DNA from 3 places in the Brevibacillus sp. NPDC058079 genome. Region 3 is predicted to be linked to each of the others. Evidence: riboswitches for the same ligand, from Rfam matches in the RefSeq annotation. Region 3 holds a riboswitch; each other region holds the start of a gene.
The links. A riboswitch is a leader RNA that binds a small molecule or an ion and turns the genes downstream of it on or off. The one in region 3 is predicted to bind cyclic di-GMP.
Positions count from the first base shown of each region.

Region 1: linked by a shared signal. The riboswitch ahead of yfmT (benzaldehyde dehydrogenase) and the one ahead of ggt (gamma-glutamyltransferase) in region 3 are both predicted to bind cyclic di-GMP.
Region 2: linked by a shared signal. The riboswitch ahead of ACFVS2_RS23770 (N-acetyltransferase) and the one ahead of ggt (gamma-glutamyltransferase) in region 3 are both predicted to bind cyclic di-GMP.

Region 1 is NZ_JBHVSO010000005.1:210,020-214,901, reverse strand. Features, by position in the region: gene ACFVS2_RS16895 (M14 family metallopeptidase) at 1-46, shown strand, start outside; gene ACFVS2_RS16890 (methyl-accepting chemotaxis protein) at 109-990, opposite strand; gene yfmT (benzaldehyde dehydrogenase) at 1,021-2,478, opposite strand; cyclic di-GMP riboswitch class I at 2,564-2,649, opposite strand; gene ACFVS2_RS16880 (methyl-accepting chemotaxis protein) at 2,827-3,771, opposite strand; gene ACFVS2_RS16875 (hypothetical protein) at 3,796-4,551, opposite strand; gene ACFVS2_RS16870 (RsmF rRNA methyltransferase first C-terminal domain-containing protein) at 4,637-4,882, shown strand, end outside.
Region 2 is NZ_JBHVSO010000008.1:311,537-316,418, reverse strand. Features, by position in the region: gene ACFVS2_RS23780 (alpha/beta hydrolase) at 1-286, opposite strand, end outside; gene ACFVS2_RS23775 (methyl-accepting chemotaxis protein) at 408-1,898, opposite strand; gene ACFVS2_RS23770 (N-acetyltransferase) at 1,891-2,445, opposite strand; cyclic di-GMP riboswitch class I at 2,637-2,720, opposite strand; gene ACFVS2_RS23765 (peroxiredoxin-like family protein) at 2,894-3,556, opposite strand; gene ACFVS2_RS23760 (Crp/Fnr family transcriptional regulator) at 3,641-4,318, opposite strand; gene ACFVS2_RS23755 (DNA alkylation repair protein) at 4,318-4,882, opposite strand, start outside.
Region 3 is NZ_JBHVSO010000009.1:229,512-234,393, reverse strand. Features, by position in the region: gene ACFVS2_RS24875 (glutamine--tRNA ligase/YqeY domain fusion protein) at 1-703, opposite strand, end outside; gene ACFVS2_RS24870 (SET domain-containing protein) at 783-1,400, opposite strand; cyclic di-GMP riboswitch class I at 1,650-1,738, shown strand; gene ggt (gamma-glutamyltransferase) at 1,920-3,638, shown strand; gene ACFVS2_RS24860 (methyl-accepting chemotaxis protein) at 3,758-4,882, shown strand, end outside.

The DNA.
Region 1 (4,882 bases), on a different contig from region 3:
TCGCTATATGCTGGAGCAATCGCTACCCACCACACAAAAGAACTAAAGGAAAAATTCCCCTCTCTAAAGTTAGACTCCTGAGAGGGGAATTTTGTTACATGTATGGGCTTACTTTATTTCAAACACTTCTTGGGAAAGCCCTGCCAGCTTTTGCGTATTGTCGCTCACTTCGACCATCGTCGCAGAAATTTCCTCCGTAGCAGCTGCCTGACTCTCCATGGTTTGATTAATCAATGCAATCGAATTTTGCAGCAGGGTTATCAAATCCCGGATGGAATCTGTGGTTTGCTTGATTTTGTCTGCATTCGCCCGCGAATCCGTTGCCATATTGCGAACCTCATTCGCAACGACAGCGAATCCACGCCCAGCATCTCCTACCCGCGCAGCCTCAATGCTCGCATTCAGTCCCAAAATGTTACTTTGATCAGCGATTTTTTTCACGGCGAGAGTAATTTGCTCGATCTCAGTCGTACTTTGGCTCACATCGTTGGCTTGCTCTGAGATTGCCTTCATTTGCTCGTTCAAATTCCCGATCTGCATGGCCATCTCTTGTGTGGTGGCACTGACCTGCTCGACGACACTCGAGAGATTTGAGGCAATTTCATATAGCTCATTGGCTCGCTCCATACTGGATCCAATGCCGACACCGCCGATGACTTTTCCCGTATGATCATGCAGGGGGATCGCCCGTGCGACGAGAGGAAAACCAAATAATTCTTTGGGGACCATCATCGCCTGCCTGGTGTTTTTACGAATCGCGTTGGTGATCACATCTCCTTCTTGGAGTGGATCACCTGGCTTGACTTGCAGCGCAAATGTTTGGGCAGGCACATTACGTAATAACTTTTCCGTGTCGTAGACCCCAATGGTAATGTCATCGGTGAGTAAATCATTTAAATAAGGGGCAACCTTGATGAACGCCTCGAGCAGTTCTGCGTTTTTCCCCTTTTCGGAAGCTTCTGTTTCGTTCCATTCCACGTAACCGTTCATGACCCTCTTCACCTCTATATTTTGCTGGCATTAGTACGGAAATTGGCGCTTTTTGTGTTGAACCGAAATCCATTTCAGCGTAGTGAACTCTTCTAAACTCCATTGACCATTCAAACGTCCCAACCCGGAGTGCTTTTCACCACCAAACGCCACGATTGGTTCGTCATTGATCGTTCCATCGTTGATGTGAATCATGCCGGTCTCCATTCGTTTTGCCATCTGGGCACCTCTCTCCAGATCGCGTGTATGAATCGCCCCGGACAATCCAAATGGGGTCTCGTTCGCCATGCGAATCGCTTCTTCCTCAGAAGCAAACGACATGATGCAAACAGCCGGACCAAACAGCTCTTTGGATGCAATCGACATGTCTGTGGTCACTCCTGTCAAAACGATCGGCTCGACCACGTTGCCCTTTACTTCCCCTTTCAGTGCAGGAACGGCTCCTTCGCGTATCGCCTCATCGATCGTTGCCATCAGGTTGGTGACTTGCCGTTGATTGATGAGTGGACCGATTACCGTGTCAGGATCATTTGGGTCGCCTACCTTGAGTCCAGATACTTTTTCCACATACAGATCGAGGAATTTATCGTATACATCTTGGTGAACCAGAACCCGGTTAGCCGACATGCAAATCTGACCCTGGTGAGTAAAGCGGCTGAATACCGCTGCATTGACGGCATACTGGAGATCCGCATCCTCCAAAACAATCAGTGCACTATTGCCGCCCAGCTCCAAAATCGCCTTTTTGAAATGCTTCGCTGCCACTTGCGCGATATGGCTTCCTACTTGGCTAGAGCCTGTAAACGAAAGGATGCGCGGAATCGGATGGGAGACAAAACCATCGCCAATTTCAGCAATATCCGTCACAACGACGTTGATCAAGCCTTTTGGCAGACCTACATCTTCAAAAATTTTCGCTATGAGAGTCCCACCCGTGATTGGCGTGTGCTCATGTGGTTTGAGGACGACGCCGTTGCCCGTGCCAAGAGCTGGCGCTACGGACTTCATCGACAGATAGAACGGGAAGTTAAACGGACTGATGACGCCGACAACTCCTGCGGGAATCCGATACAAGCGATTTTCTTTTCCGTCTACGGGAGAAGGAAGAATTTTTCCTTCCATGCGTACCGGGAACGTAGCCGCCTCGCGAATAATATCCTTCACAAGCCCGATCTCAAAAAATGCCTTCAATCGGGTTCCACCTAATTCACGAATGATAATCTGAATGATTTCTTCTTCATTCTCTTCGATATAGTGAACAGCACGCTCCAACATTCGGGATTTGGTATAGGCATTCACTTCATCCCACTCTTTTTTCGCGTCGGCTGCCGCTTTGTAAGCCGCGTCGATATCCTCCAAATTTGCCATTTTGAATTCTGCAATGACTTCCCCGTTATAAGGGTTGATATCTTGCAATGTCTTTGCGCCAAGTCCGTCGCGCCACTCCCCATTGATGTACTGCTTGTCCAGTGTTTGAAGGATTGACATGCTTTAACCTCTCCCTTTTGTAAAGTAAATAGGCCCCCTTCGCATGAAAGGAGCCGTAAAACTAAAACAGCAAAATACACTGCTAGTCGGCAACCCGGCTGCCATCGTAACGTGTACATTAGGCCCGTGGCTTTGCGTCCCCAATTTTCAATGGGTTTGCCCATTCATAGCGAATGCTGGTATGATTTTGTCGAAAAAAGGAAAGTTATGGAGAATCTTACTTTGATTATAGTACTCAATTCCTAATAGTCAAACAGAAAAATGTAAAATTTTAGTGAACCAAATTGAACAAATACCAAAAAGTCCGCATCTCTTGGGATACGGACTCCTGATTCTTCTTCCTTATGATCACAATATCTTTTTGACATCCTTTACGCTCGTCGCGAGCATTTGCTCTACCGCGTTTGCGTCCCTCACATGCTTGGTCAGGCCTTCATTCAGCTCTTCCAGCAAGCCCTTCGCATCACTTACCTGTTGGGACACATCGTCTGCAAATCGCTTTTGGTGCGCGATGATTTCCATCACACCTGACACTTCGACATTCAGTGCCTGGAAAGCGTTCACGATCTGATCCGTCTTCTCCGCAGCATCCTTGCTGATAGAAAGTCCATTTTTGATCGCACTGCTGCTTTTTTCACTGTTGGACAACGCTTCTTTTGTTTCTTCCTGAATCTTGCCGATCAATTCTGCAATCGTCTTGGTCGAGTTCGCTGTCATCTCGGCCAGCTTCCGTACTTCATCCGCTACTACAGCAAAGCCTCGGCCTTGTTCACCTGCACGTGCCGCTTCTATCGCTGCATTCAAAGCGAGAAGGTTGGTCTGATTGGCAATGTCGCTGATCACCTTGACGATGCTCGTAATTTCCGAAGAGCGCTCTTCCAAGCGGCTCATGGACTTGGACGTATGGACCGATTCTTTGTCGAGCAGGCTCATGACTTCCACAACGTCCGTCATCGCCTTCTTACCTTCATCTGCACGAGCTACCGATTGTTTACAGATGTCCGTCAAGCGCTCTCCTCGATCCGACAGTTGGCTCGCAGATTCATCATCCCGCTCGTTAATGACCTGGATATTATCTACAACACGCTTCATCCTCGTCACCAATCGCACCGTTTGCTCGGATTCGGCGTTCATCGCTTGGTTCGACGTGAGAATCGCACCCATCTGTTCGTAAATACCGCGAAGCTCATGTTTCCAAGCGTCTTGGTGTCCTGCCATTGTGGTTGTGGGAGTTGCCACTGTCGTCGCTGCTGTCTCTTTTTCTGCTAGGCCTTTGTCTTTTTTCCAAAACATCCGCTTCTCTCTCCTTTGTCCCCATCAATTGTCACCTCGGCGGCTATATACGCGGGACTCGATTATTCCCGGATGTTGGTTCGCCAAGCTCAGCAAGTTTTCCAAGAAATAATAGTGACCCTCCAAGAGCTCCACGTCTTTACGCTCAAAATGCTTCGCCTGCAAATACTGCTGCATTTCCAAAGCATAGCGCTCCAGTTTATCGTGAAAATCGTTGGCACGAAGCATTTGCTCCACTTCTGGATATTCTGTTTTCAGGCGACTCAGCTCGCTATATACACGCCCACCCTCCAGAATCATCTGGTAGGCCGTACGCTCAAGCGTAGCTGTCGTAGCTGCCTCCTGCTCCTCACGCTCCTCGCGCAAAGCTGCCAAGTACGTGATAAAATGGTAGACAGTTAAAAACAATGGTCCTAAAAATAGAATGATCCCTGCTTTGTACACATGCTGATTGGACAAATTGCTGATGAGCAGGAACAAGTGAAACAAGATCGCACCCAACCATACATAGATGATGATTTGGTGATTGATCTTCCCTGCCTTTTGGTGGCGAGAAAAGGCAAAGGTAAGCCCGAGCAGATAAAAGGCAAGTAACGTAAAGCTGGCAGAAAACAAAGCCATCTCCATATCGATCAGCCAATCTGCGTCGGCGGGTATTTCGATAAAGAATTCAAAAGCGAGCACCAGCAGTGAGAACAGCAACCCCATGATCCAAAACCGGCTTACTTCCGAGTCATTCCTCCGCCGGGAGCGGTAGCGTTTTGCACGGGATCCTTCCATAATGCTCTCACCTCATTCTCTATGATTCGCCATGATTCTATCTTTTCCTTTCACATGGGGCCAAAATCTGACATCGGAGGCTGTTATGACAAAAAATTTACCAACATCATTTACCGAGCGCATGCAAACCTTGCTCGGACACGATTATGAGGCATTCGTTTCCTCGTATGATCAGACTGTAACACACGGCTTGCGAGTCAATCCGTTGAAGGTGGGGCGTGACGATTTTTTGAAAATCTCGCCGTTTGCTCTGGAAGCAGTCCCTTGGTGCGAAAACGGTTTTCGCTACAAAGAGCCAGATCGTCCCGGCAAGCATCCTTTTCACTCCGCT
Region 2 (4,882 bases), on a different contig from region 3:
TTGGCAAGTCCAATGCCCGAATAAACGAATGAAGGTCATCCGACCAGTCTCGCAAACCGCGTGTTGCATCGATAGGCAATGCTTCACTTGCTCCATAGCCACGCATATCAGGTGCATACACACGGTACTGGTCACATAGAGCCGCAATGGTATCATCCCAGAACAAGTTGGCTGATGCATTGCCGTGAATGAGGAGAAGCGGTTCTCCTTCCGGTACGCCTGCTGTCAGGTGGGAAACAAGCAATCGATCTGTTTGAATCGTTTTTGTTTCGATTCGTGCATCCATCAATGATGTGCCTCCTTTCATTGTAAAAGAACATAAATATCAGAATATTTACATTATATATCTATTCAGTTACAAAATGAGAAAAGAAAACAACCGCCCGTGAAAGGCGGTTGCAGGAAGGTTACATATGGAGACCACGCATCTGTTGTTCGATTTTTTCAAAGCCGCCAGAAACCTTAACGACTTCGTCTTTTTGCTCAGAAACGAGAACAAGCACTTCTTCCAGGCTCTCTTTGTTCTTGTCGGTAATATCTGCGTTGACTTCTACTTTTGCGCCGACTTCCTGAATCATGCTGTGAACATGGATGATGAACTCTTGCAGGTTTTTCGTTTTATCCGCAAAGTTTTGCATGTAGTTGTCTACATTGGTGAACATTTCTTGCACTTCGAGGATGCCCTCGCTATTTTTCTCAAAAGAAGTCTGTGACTCGGAAATCATATCCGATACCAGCTTCATTTTTTCGCGAATGGTCATCAGCAGGCTCGAGATCGACTCAGAGGATAGCTTGGAGGATTCAGCCAGCTTGCGTACTTCATCTGCTACGACAGCAAATCCTCGGCCGTGTTCGCCTGCGCGAGACGCTTCAATCGTGGCATTGAGTGCCAACAGATTGGTTTGTGCAGAAATCTCGGAAATGGTTTGAATGATTTTCCCAATCGATTCGGTTTCTTTATTGAGCTCTTGAATCAGTTGGTTCGTACCTTGGATGTCCGTGATGAATCGTTCAAAGTCATTGCCGATGTTGCCAATGCGTTTGCCGCTCTCGCTAGTGGCTTCTTTGGTCGATTCTACGTACTCATGCATCTCTGTAACAGAGCGAGTCATATCCTCAACTTGCAGATTCGTCGAGCTCATTTCCCGACGCAGCTCGTCCGTATTGCTGGTCTGGACCGTAAAGGACTCCATAATGTCTTGCAGGGAAGCGACGGTTTCGACTGCTCGAACATTCACGCCGTCCGTCACCTGGTTCAAATTCTCTTGATAGTCTTGCATAGAGGTGAGTGATTCATTGATTTGATCCAGAACACGTTGCAAAGATTCCTTCGAGGCAATCGCTTCTTGCTTTTGTTGCTCACTTTCCTCTTGCAGCTTGTTATTGAATACAGCATGCATCATGCTCGTGACAGAGACGAAGCAGAAGGTAAGCAGGAAGTACATCAGATCAAGATTGTTAGTCGAATGGAAAATCGTTTCTCTCTGTGTCAGGAAGTAGTAAGAGACAATACCCAATGTCGATACAATCGTCAAAATATTGATGAGTCGGTCTTGATAAATCCCCATGACTGCTACAAAGAACATAATGGTCATGATATTGATCATATGCGGGTCTAGTCCAACTACGATGAACATGAAGATCCCGATTACGGCGAAGTTGAAAAACTTCATGAAGGGCGCTGCTTTTTCACGGAAGCTCGGGCGATTGGAGATGTAAGTAAAAGGTGCCAGCACACCATACAAAATACCCAGTATCGTGAAAACGAATGTGTACGATACGCCTAGAAAAAGGTTTAAGACCTGAACAACCGTAATAATACTTGCAAATACGATTACGACCCAATTGTTTCTTCTTCTCAATAGATCAATGTTATCAATGTTATCCATGTTACCCACCTACCTCGACTTTTACTTGGTTGGATGACGACGAATTGTACCAGGAATATTTCGGATCGTGCTTATTGTCATAGACATCTTTTAGATGAAAGAGGGTCGGAATAGCATCGGCCCCTTTGTAAAAGACGATATCTTTGGTTTGAGTCGCTTTTACTTGATACTTCTTGTTAATGAACGAAAAAAAAGTCGGATCTGCTACCCCAATTGCGTGGGTATAATCATGCTTTTCAGCGTAATCTATCATCAAGCAAATTCCTTTTTGCCCTAGTTGTCCACGGTATTTCGGCAAAACAGCAAGACTGTCTACCTCCATTACTTTCATATCTTCTGTAACAACATCCTGAAAAAGTGATTTCATATAAGCATTTGATTCGGAAAAGGGCGTCATTTCAAATGTTCCACCTGCTTCACCGTCTTCGGCAATTAAGAGGAATTGTGCGGAGCCTTCTTTCGCGTACTCCATCTCGAAGCCCATGCTTGTCCATACTGTTTCTTTGATTTCATGAAATTTTGCTAACTCTTGTACGGTTTCTACTTGTTTGTACATAACTTCCCCACTCCATCATTTTCTGATTACCGTGTTGTGTATGTTTGACGTCTCAAAAGTTATGTTTTTCCATCCGTTACGAAAATGAAAGTGCTTTCATCCTCCTTTCAAAAAACGAAACACAAAAAAAGGCCGTTCCATTGAAATGGAACAACCGAAGCTACCAACATCAAAAAAAATGGTCTCAAGATGATGGCAACCCGGCTATCATGGTCAAAGACTGTAGACCCGTGGTTTTGCGTCGCCACCTTTCGATGACTTTGCCTTTTGCATTTTTTAGCAAAACTTGTAAAAGTGTGTCGAATTTTGCTAGATATAATCATGCAAAATATAAGCCAAAAGATATATCTTTGTCAAGTTTTGGTAGGGAAAAGAAACTAATTGTTTATAAAGCTTAGACGTACAAAAAACCAGTTGTGGTATCAACTGGTTCTTCGTTATATAGGCGTTAGGTTAGGGTACGCAGAATGTCTAAAACTTCAGTTGGCTCCATTCGCTTTTTGTAATCTGGATCTAAGCATGCTAACCGGATTACGCTCTGGTTGTCGAGGATATAAGTAGCAGGAATGGGGAGCGTCCAAGAATCGTCACTATTAAAATGCTTGAGATCAATATCCAATGATCGGTAGGTATCCTGTAAAGAATCAGGCAGTCTGAATTTGAGTTTATATTTTTCTGCTACCTGGTTATTGGTATCGCATAACACGGGAAAGCTCAGTCCGTTTTTCTCTTGCATAGTAAGAGAGTGTGCAGGAGATTGTGGGCTAATGGCAAACAATTGGGCACCCAGAGAGGCTATCGTATCGATCTGTTTTTGGTATGCTTGCAGCTCCAAATTGCAGTAGGGGCACCATGATCCACGGAAAAACGTGAGGACGATGGGACCCTTTACGATTTCTTCCGACAAGGTAATGGTCTTGCCAGTGTGATCGTTCAATGTGAAATCAGGCGCCATCGAACCAATCGGTAAGCCCTTTGCCTGTCCAGAGATCCTCAGCTCCTCGATTGATCTTGTAAATGAATCTGTTACTTCACGAGTGAGGAAGTCTGCTATTTGAATGGTTGTATAATCTAGCTCTTCGCGCAGGCTCTGAAAATGTGGTTTATCCATATGTCGTTCCCCTCTTTTTCGAAAGAATAGTAGAAGCCATAGCTTTACGATATCTTTCTTTTGGAGGGAAAGATGTAAACTGGATTACATCTTCTTTAAAATGTTGTCCCGATGAATGGAAATGGTTTTAAAGCCTGTTTGAATTAGTTCTTCTCTTGCTAAAGCACGTAATGCTACCGTCACAGCTTCCCTGGATGCCCCGACAAAATGGGCGAGCTCTTGATGGGAAAGAGGTAACTCAATTTGTTGAAACGCAGAACTGTTAGGATTGCCAAATTGGTCGGCAAGCCTTACTAACGTGGAAATAATGCGATCTTGTAAAGGGAGAAGGGCAAGATTTTCGGCTGCTTGGCTGATCGAAACCATTCTATCGCTAATGAGCCTCATGATCTTCATCATCAGTTGCGGGTGTTCGATTATGTAGCTCTCAAATTTTGCTTTGCTCATTTTACAAATGAGGCAGTCTTCGATGGTTTCTATATACATCTCCCGTGTACCTAATGAGAGCAAATCCACTTCTCCAAACACATTGCCTTCCCCAAGGATATCAAATGTAAACTGCCGACCATCCCGATTTACTTTATATAAACGTACTTTCCCCTCTTTGATGAAGTAGAAGCCCTCTGAAAAAGTTTCTGGTGTTTGAGTGCACGTATTTTTGGGGAAAGGGGTTAAGGAGGTTAATTGATCGATTAAGCGCAAACTTTCCTCGGATAATGAATTCAACAAATAAAATTGGGATAAATATGTGATTCGGTTCATCATTTCTTTTCGGTTTGGGTCTTCAGGATGGTTCTTTTCGCTTTGGTTACAATTCTTTTCGTTTCCTTTGAATCAGAGATGCTTAGCCACTCGTCACAAAGCTGTATCACCCAGCTTGGTTGTGATTTACTCGCATCGTTCAACCAATTCCCTACAGAATCTTGAACATATTTAGATGGATCTGACTTCACTGGCGTGAGCAAAGGCAGGCAGCGAGCAGGCTCATTTTTCAATGCGTCAATATGTTTACACCAGACACCTCGTGGGCGTGTGGCCTCTACCGCAAAGCGGCGAATATTTTCGTCGGTATCTAGTACCCATTCGCTCAGAAGTTGAATGGAATGGTTCAGTTCATGCACGAGAGAATCTCGAATCGCCATCCATGCGATCTCTCTCACTCCAAAATGATGATTTGCCGCAAATTTTCTTATTTGCCTTAGTTTTTCTTCGACCGATAAGGTGTTGTCCAAGCCAATGATATAGGCACTCCAACAACGTACACTGTCTGACTTGTGGGTAGCCAACGATAGGAAAACGGGAGACGTAGCTATGGGTTCACCCGAT
Region 3 (4,882 bases):
ATTCCAGTGAGCACAGGGAGTGTGTCACGCCCTCAATGGCATCCTCCAACGGATGAGCGAAGTCGTACATCGGATAGATGCACCATTTGTCTCCCGTGTTGTGATGCGTTGCATGGGAGATTCGATACAGAACCGGATCACGCATGTTGAAGTTCTGAGAAGCCATATCGATTTTCGCACGCAGCACCTTTTCTCCGTCCTTGAATTCCCCTTGGCGCATCCGTGCAAACAGATCCAGGTTTTCCTCCACAGATCGATTGCGGAACGGACTATCTGTGCCTGGCTCTGTCCATGTTCCACGCATTTTACGCATGTCTTCGGGAGACAGATCGTCTACGTAAGCCAAACCTTTTTTAATCAACAGCACCGCACGGTTGTACATCTCTTCAAAGTAATCAGATGCAAAAAACAACCCGTCCCATTCGAAGCCCAGCCATTGAACGTCCCTTTTGATGGCCTCTACGTATTCGATGTCTTCCTTTACCGGATTGGTATCGTCAAATCGAAGGTTGGCCTTGCCGGAAAATTCACGTGCCAACTCAAAGTTGAGGCAGATTGCTTTTGCATGTCCAATATGAAGATACCCGTTCGGTTCTGGGGGAAAGCGGGTAATGATTTCCTTTACTTTGCCCTCTTGCAAGTCATCAATCATGATATTGCGGATAAAATTGGATGCCGCTACCTTGTTTTCCAATGAAATCAACCTTTCACTTCACCTTTACATTCCATAATACTGATTCTCTACTCAGAGTTCAACAAAATCGGGTCGTTGACCGACCCGCTCACGTCTTCCATTGCTGCCTCGTTTGCCATTGTGACCTGCAATACAGATGAATGACAGAATCAATGGCTAAGCGCTGCTCCGTGATCCCACGAATCGTTTCGAGATGCTTCGGGGAAATCAGATGCAGCAAAGGCTGTTCAACATGATTGAAACGTTGGAATGCTTCCGCAGCAATCCGATCCCACTGCGGGTAATACCGAAGCAAGTCATCGGGCATTACGCGGGAGCGGTCCGTGTCGGACTCGGGCAAACAATCAAAAGGTTCATCCAGATTCAACGTCCCATAATCATCAGTCAACTCTTCACCCGGCAAAACATCCCGTGCAGCCAATTCCAGATCATACATGGTCGGCACACAATTCGCATGAAAGCTGTGGTTCACGTACCTTGCCTTATCCCAACAAAGAATGTACTTTCCGAACTGGTTCTTAAAGGAGTATTTTTGTACGTCCTGTTTTCGTAATGAGTCAAGTCTTTCCACAAATACAGGGTCCAATACCTGGTCCAAATTATCCTGTGCCCATACAATCGTTCCTTTTGGGATAAACTTTGTCGCAAACACACCGTACCCGATCTCATCGTTGATATAGCGCAATTCTGTATCGGGATGCATCATGGTCTTTGTTTCACTCCTTGGCGAATGTGCCTTTTTATCATCATAAGCAGTTTTGCCCCAGGAGGTGTGTGAATGTCTGCGAAAAACAACCTTCCCCATAACATTTCTCACTATTTTTCTGGATTAAAATATTTTTTCTTATTTACCACAAATGGTAAATAGTCTATATTATTGGCAAACGGAGTTTTAGGAACATTTTCCCACAACGATCGAATCAGTATATGTGTCAATTTTCTACTTCATCCATTGATATCGAAACGGCATACCCGGGGAAATCCGGCGACGCAAAGCTACAGGGGCTACCTCCGCAACAGCGGACACGCTTGCCAGCTACCGAAGTATTGATGTAGGACGAGACCAATGATCCTATATCATTGGTCTTTTTTTGCGCTCATAATGTCTATTTTTGTCTATTTTTGTATGTTTGTGTATTTTTAGTTTTTAAAGGAGGTGAGGCAACAGCGGATAGCCGGTTTAATGAATTATTATTCTATTCATCATGAAGGAGGTTTCATAGGAATGTCATTCTGGAAGAAACTCTCGACCGTCGCGCTGACTGCTGTCATCGGGCTATCAACGTTCTCTGGAGCACAAGCTGCTAACCGTCCAACATCGATGTCACCGAACGCAATGGTGACGACTCCTCACTATCTGGCTACGGCTGCGGCCCTGAAGACATTGGAAGACGGTGGAAATGCAGTAGATGCTGCAATTACAGCCGCTTCCACATTAGCTGTCGTCTATCCTCATTACACAACCATTGGCGGAGATAACTTCTGGCTCATCTACAATGCCAAAACAAAAGAGCTGAAGGCGCTGAACGGCAGTGGTCGTGCAGGCGAAAAAGCAACCATCGACTATTACAAAAACAAAGGCTACGAAAAAATCCCGTCCCGCGGTTATGAATCGGCAAACACTGTCCCTGGTGTCGTCTCCGGCTGGTGGGAGGCGTACAACTACGCCCATAAAAGCATGGGCAACAGTAAGCTTCAATGGAACAGACTGCTGGAGCCTGCCATTGGATACGCCCAGAACGGATATCCAGTCTCCCCCAACCAAGTATATTGGACGAAATACGCAACAGATCCAACTGACAATGACTTGAAGAATCTTCAACGTTTTGATGGATTCCGCAAAACATTCCTGAAGCCCAACGGCGATCCCTATGCAGCAGGCGAGATTCTCAAACAAAAGGATCTTGCCAATACTTTGCGAATCATTGCAAAAAAAGGTGCTGACGGTTTTTATAAAGGAGAAGTTGCTAAAAAAATCGTAGCAGACATGCAAGCCAACGGTGGATTGCTCACGTTGAAGGATTTTGAGAAGCACACCTCCACTTGGGCAGATCCAATTTCGGTAGACTACCGTGGTTATAAAGCGTACAACGTTCCGCCTAACTCCCAAGGCATGGCTTCGCTCTCTATTCTTAATGTTTTGAACAATTTTGACCTCAAGAGCATGGGTGAAGGAACACCCGATTACTATCACACGATTGTGGAAGCTACCAAACAATCTTTTGCTGACCGCGATAAATGGCTGACTGACCCTGCCTTTGTGGATATCCCTGTGGATGAGCTGTTGTCCAAGCAGCACGGGAAAGATTTAGCAGCGCGCATTGATATGAAACAAGCCGCCAAATCCGTAGAACCGCTTGATCCAAAAGGCGATACAACCTGGTTCGGGATCGTCGACAAGGATGGAAATGCAGTGTCCATCATTCAGAGTCACTATTTTGACTGGGGTTCCGGTATCGTAGCGAAAGATACGGGCATCCTTTTGCAAAACCGCGGAAGCTATTTCTCTTTGGATCCTAAACACATCAATCACTTGGAACCAGGAAAACGCACCTTCCACACAATTAACCCAGCTATGCTCTTTAAAGGGGACAAGCCTTATCTTCTCTACGGAACACAAGGGGGAGAAGGACAGCCGCAAACGCAAGCCGCTCTCGTCACGCGTATCATCGACTTTGGTTTCAGCGTGCAAGACGCAATCGAAGCGCCAAGATGGCTGCATGGACGCAACTGGGGATCTGCTTCCAACAATCTCAAGGTGGAAAGCCGCATCCCTCAAGAAGTCCTGGACGAGTTAATTAAACGTGGACATCCAGTCGAAAAGCTGGAAGCAGCCTATACCGATACGATGGGACAGTCCGGCGCAATCCTGATTGACCCGCAAACTAATGTAAAATTTGGCGGTGCTGACCCTCGCGGTGAAGGCGCAGCAATGGGATATTGATATTTTGTCAGACTGCTGAGTTAATCTCAGCAGTCTACCTTTATTATATTTCCTGGTGGTAGACAGCTTTTCACAAGGAAAGAAATATCTTAATCACGGATTAGGAGTGGAACAATCCTATGTTTTTGTTCAACAAACTCAGGAACAAAATGATCCTTTGGTTTCTCATCGTGGCCGTCATTCCACTTACTGCCGTTTCGGTGTTTATCACGAACAGCTTTTCATCCATTCTGATTGATAAACAAAAATCATCCTATGTTGACCTTACTTCCAGTACGGCCATAGCTATGGATCAATATCTGGACCGGCGTATGACAGAAATTCAGATTTTAGCCCGTACCTCAGATATTCAATCCGATGATGCAGCGGCAAAAAATGAATTCATCCGCAAGTTTACCGAGGAAATGAAACTGTATGACGGAAATACGTATATCGCAAGCGATGGAAAAGTAACGGCTGATACGTTCCCCAAAAGCGTTGGAATCAATCTAAGCGAGCGCCAATTCTTCAAAGACGGTATGCAGGACAAACCCAGCTTCTCCGATGTTCTTGTTGCGAAGACAACCGGCAATCGCTCCATCATCGTCGCTTCCCCTGTAAAAGCAAAAAACAATGAGAAGCTTGGTGTCTTGACGGGGCTCGTCAATGTAGATGACTTCACAGCTACATTTCTCAAGAATTTGAAAGTAGGCAACGATGGTTATCCGATTCTCGTTGATAACAAGAACCAGATTCAGTACCATCCTACCCAGGATCTGATCGGAAAACCGCTTGAGGAATCCTCTCTGCCGCAACCATTAATGGAAATCCTTAAATCAGGAAAAACAGAAAAGGGCTCATACAGCTACTCGGACAATGGCGAGGAATACGTAGTCACCTATTCCCCCATTCCCAAGACCAACTTTGGTTTGTATCTGCATATCCCTGTCGAATCCATAACGTCTGCGGTTTCCTCCGTTACCACCATGGTTACGATCATTGTCATCGTTGTTGTTGCTGTCGTGATCGCAATCGCATACGCTGTTTCCCGGCAAATCTCACGCCCTATTGCGGCAGTTGCCTCTGTGGCTAACCGCATTTCCGAGGGTGAACTGACTGTACAACCCTTGCAAATTCGAACCAAGGATGAGGTTGGACAGCTATCCCAATCAGTAAACACAATGGTGCTCAACCTGCGAACAATTATTCAACAAGTAAATGATACAGCTTCAGATCTTGCTTCTTCAGCAGAGGAATTGTCGGTC